DNA from 2 places in the Flintibacter hominis genome. Region 1 is predicted to be linked to the other one. Evidence: predicted binding sites of a transcription regulator. Region 1 holds the regulator's gene; the other holds the start of a gene.
The links. The regulator NrdR, encoded in region 1, represses ribonucleotide reductase genes. The targets are predictions, from matches to a motif close to CACNANATNTNGTG.
Positions count from the first base shown of each region.

Region 2: H8S11_RS03515 (ribonucleoside triphosphate reductase) is a predicted target of NrdR. The motif match lies at 1,697-1,710, and genes of this name have one in related genera.

Region 1 is NZ_JACOPO010000001.1:346,362-348,762, reverse strand. It holds gene H8S11_RS01695 (glutamine synthetase III family protein) at 1-979, shown strand, start outside; gene nrdR (transcriptional regulator NrdR) at 1,037-1,492, opposite strand; gene H8S11_RS01685 (alanine/glycine:cation symporter family protein) at 1,685-2,401, shown strand, end outside.
Region 2 is NZ_JACOPO010000002.1:68,914-71,314, forward strand. It holds gene H8S11_RS03515 (ribonucleoside triphosphate reductase) at 1-1,575, opposite strand, end outside; gene H8S11_RS03520 (anaerobic ribonucleoside-triphosphate reductase activating protein) at 1,763-2,401, opposite strand, start outside.

The DNA of each region.
Region 1 (2,401 bases):
TAACGAGAGCCGTCTGGGCGCTCAGGAAGCCCCGCCCGCCATCATCTCTATCTTCCTGGGGGACCAGTTGGACGACGTGGTGGCACAGATCGTGTCCAACTCTGAATCCATCAAGCTGCTGGCCAGCGGCAAGCTGGACTCCGGCGTATCCACTATCCCTGTCCTGGACAAGGACGGCACCGACCGGAACCGCACCTCCCCCTTCGCCTTCACTGGCAACAAGTTTGAGTTCCGCATGGTGGGCTCCTCCGACTCCATCGCTGAGGCCAATGTGGCCCTGAACGCCATCGTGGCCGAGGCTTTCTGCCAGGCTGCCGATATCCTGGAGGGGGCCGAGGACTTTCACGGGGCATGCTCCAGGCTGATCCACGACTGGATGAGCCAGCACCAGCGCATCATCTTCAACGACGACGGCTATTCTGATGAGTGGGTGGCCGAGGCTGTCCGCCGGGGCCTGCCCAACCTCCCCTCTATGGTGGACGCCATCCCCGCCCTCACCACCCCCAAGGCCGAGGAGCTGTACTCCAAGTTCGGCATCTACACCAAGACCGAGCTGGAGGCCCGGGCGGAGATCATGTACGAAACCTATGTGAAGATGATCAAGATCGAAGCCAACACCATGATCCATATGGCCTCCAAGCACTACATCCCCACCGCTATCGCCTATACCACCCGGCTGGGCCAGTCCATAACCGCTGTGGCCTCCGGCTGTCCCCAGGCCGACCTCACCGTCCAGCGCAAGCTGCTCATCCAAGTCAGCTCCTATCTGGCCGACGCCTCCGCCGCCCTGGACCAGCTCAAACCTCTGATGGACCGTGTGGACGCCATCCAGGACATCAAGGAGATGGCCCACGCCTATCACGACGCTGTGGTGCCCGCTATGGCCGCCCTCCGACACCCGGTGGATGAACTGGAGCTTCTGGTGGATAAGGACCTGTGGCCTGTCCCCACCTACGGTGACCTCCTTTTCGAAGTATGATCTTGTCCGCAACATGAAGAGACCTCCCCGCCGCCGGCGGGGAGGTCTCTTATTTCCCTATTTGTCCTCCAGCAGCTTGTTCAGCTCATGCATGAAGGTGTTGATGTCCTTGAATTGACGGTATACCGAGGCGAAGCGGACATAGGCCACCTCGTCGATTTTCTTCAGCCGCTCCATGACCAGCTCGCCCACTTCGGAGGAGCTGATCTCCCGCTCCATCTTGTTCTGGAGGACCTGCTCGATCTCATTGACCATCTCCTCCAGCATATGGTAGGGCACTGGGCGCTTCTCACAGGCCCGGATCAGGCCGCTGAGTACCTTGTTCCGGTCAAAGCTCTGTCGGCTGCCGTCCTTTTTCACCACCATCAGGGGCAGACTCTCCATAGTCTCATAGGTGGTGAACCGCTTGTGGCAAGATAGACACTCCCGGCGGCGGCGGATGCTGGCCCCCTCGTCCGCGGGGCGGGAATCCACGACCTTGCTCTCCAAATAGGCACAGTAGGGACACTTCATACCACATACCTCCCAGGTATTGTCTTTCTCTCCGCCATCTCTCGCGGTCCCGACGAAGGAGCAGGGCAAAATCAAGTTTTTATAACCATTATATGGTTATTATAACACAGCAGGTCAGAACTAGACAAGGGTAAAAAACAGGACTGTCCCCCTCTTTTCCGGCATATCTGTGGTACAGCGAGGTGATACGATATGGAATTTCTAGCCCGTCTGACAGACTTCATCTGGTCGCCCTGGCTGTTGGGGCTGTTTCTTCTCACCGGCCTGGTCTACTCTCTGGGTTCCGGTTTCTTTCAAATCTTCGGTTTCCGCCTGTGGCTGCGCTCCACGCTCGGTTCCCTGTTCCATGGTAGGAAAAAAGCGGGGGACGGCCTGTCCTCCCTCCAAGCTCTGGCCACCGCCTTGGCCTCCACCATGGGAACTGGCTCCATCGCCGGGGTGGCCACCGCCCTGACCCTGGGCGGGCCTGGGGCCGTTTTCTGGATGTGGATCTCGGCCCTGCTGGCTATGATGACAGGCTGCGGGGAGAAGCTGCTGGCCGTAAAGTATCAGCGGCCGGCTCCCGGCGGGGGACTCCAGGGCGGGCCCATGTTTTACCTACGGGACGGCGTGTGCTCTTCTCTGCTAGCAGGTTGGTTTGCTCTGGCCTGTTTGCCCGCTACTCTGGCCGGGGGCAACTTAGTTCAGTCCTCCTCCATCGCCCTCTCCCTGGAGGCCGCCTTCGGCCTGGAGCGGGTCTGGGCAGGCGTGGTCACCACCCTGCTGGCAGGACTGGTGATGGTGGGCGGCATCGGCCGCATCGCCAAGGTATCCTCCGCCCTGGTCCCAGCCATGGCTCTGCTCTATCTGGGCAGCGGTGCTCTTGTACTGGCCGGCAACTGGCGGGCTATCCCTGAAGCTGTGGAGCTC
Region 2 (2,401 bases), on a different contig from region 1:
GAGGTCGCCGTACTTCTCCTGATAGTCGCTTAAACGCTCCCTCATATGGTTGAGCACGTCCTTGGCAAAGGCCTGGGTCTCCTGGTGGGTCAGGTCAGCCTGGAGCCACTTGGCGTTGAGCCCCACCTCGTTCATGCCAATCAGGCCAATGGTGGAGAAATGGTTATCAAAGCTCCCAAGATAACGCTTTGTATAGGGATACAGCCCCGCATCCAGCAGCTTAGTGATAACGGTGCGCTTGGTCTTCAGCGATCTGGCCGCCACGTCCATCAGGTGGTCCAGTCGCTTGTAGAAATCCTCTTCACTCTCCGCCAGATAGGCGATGCGGGGCAGATTGATGGTGACCACGCCCACAGAGCCGGTGGACTCGCCGGAGCCGAAGAAGCCGCCGGACTTTTTCCGCAGCTCCCGCAGGTCCAGCCGCAGGCGGCAGCACATGGAGCGCACGTCGGAGGGCTCCATATCGGAGTTGATGTAATTGGAGAAATAGGGGGTGCCGTACTTGGCGGTCATCTCAAAGAGAAGCTTGTTGTTCTCCGTTTCGCTCCAGTCAAAGTCACGGGTGATGGAGTAGGTGGGGATGGGATACTGGAAGCCCCGGCCGTTGGCGTCCCCTTCGATCATAATCTCGATGAAGGCCTTGTTGACCATATTCATCTCTTTTTTACAGTCGCCGTAAGTAAAGTCCATCTCCTTCCCACCCACGATGGCGGGCAGGTTCTCCAGGTCCTTGGGCACCGTCCAGTCCAGGGTGATGTTGGAGAAGGGGGCCTGAGTCCCCCAGCGGGAGGGGGTGTTCACGCCGTAGACAAAGGACTGGATGCACTGCTTGACCTCCTTCTGGGTCAGGTTGTCCACCTTGACAAAGGGGGCCAGATAGGTGTCGAAGGAGGAAAATGCCTGGGCCCCAGCCCACTCATTCTGCATGATGCCCAGGAAGTTGACCATCTGGTTGCACAGGGTAGACAGGTGGCTAGCGGGGGAGGAGGTGATCTTACCCGGAATACCGCCCAGCCCCTCCTGGATGAGCTGCTTCAGAGACCAACCGGCGCAGTAGCCGGTGAGCATGGACAGGTCGTGGATGTGGATCTCGGCGTTCCGGTGGGCGTCAGCGATCTCCTGGTCATAGATCTCACTGAGCCAGTAGTTTGCCGTAATAGCCCCGGAGTTGGACAGAATCAGACCGCCCACGGAGTAGGTGACGGTGGAATTCTCCTTCACCCGCCAGTCGTTGATCTGCAGATAGTCGTCCACCAGGTCCTTGTAGTTCAGCAGGGCGGAGTTGACATTGCGCACCTTCTCCCGCTGCTTGCGGTACAGAATATAGGCCTTGGCCACATCGGCGTAGCCCGCCTCAGACAGCACCCGCTCCACACTGTCCTGGATATCCTCTACGGCGATCCGGCCGTCCTTGATCTTGGGCTCAAAATCGGCGGTGACCCGCAGGGCCAGCATATCGATCACACTGGGGTGATACTGCTTCTCCATGGCCTCAAAGGCTTTGGTAATGGCGGCGGATATCTTGTTGAGCTCAAAGCTGGCGGCGGTGCCGTCCCGTTTTGTCACCTGGTACATCAGAAGTCCCTCCACATTTCTTTCTATGACAAAGCCGGCCTCTCCCGGCGTTTCAGCGCCTTTTTACTATACCACCGGCTGGAGCGGCCGTCAATATATAGTTTCAAATATTTTCAACAAACACAATATCTTGTTGCTATATACAAAAAGGCGAGGGCAACTTTTGGTCACCCTCGCCAAAGCCCTCTCACTCCAGCCCCCGCAGGCTCACCTCGTCCACATAAGGGCGAACCAGGGCGGCGAAGCCCTCCAGCTCCTCTCGGGAGCAGGGGTGGAGGCCCGGCTGGAGTACGGTGTCCCGGTCCGCGAAGGACTGGAGGAAGTACCTCCTGGCGCCGGACAGCCAGGGGCCGATGGCCCGGAAGGAGTCCCGGTTGTGAAACTCCCGTACCACGGTGGTCCGAAATTCATAGTCCACCGCCCCAGACAGCAGATAGGACACGCTGTCCCGGACAGACGCCAGCTCCAGGCCGTACACCCCCGCTGTTTCCCCGTACCGCTCCGGGCTGTTCTTCACGTCCATGGCCACATAGTCCACCAGCCCCTCCTCCACCAGCCGGCGCAGCCGGTCCGGATGGGTGCCGTTGGTATCCACCTTGACCCGAAAGCCCAGCTCCTTGATCTCGCCCAGCAGTAGGGGCAGGTCGGGGCGCAGCAAGGGCTCCCCCCCTGTGACGCACACCCCGTCCAACAGGCCCTTTCGTCTGTTCAGGAAGGCCAGAAGCCCCTGGTCGTCTGTTTCTGGGGGACAGGTGCCGGTAACCAGCTCGCCGTTATGACAGAAGGGGCAGCGGAAATCGCAGCCGCTCAAAAAGACGGTGCAGGC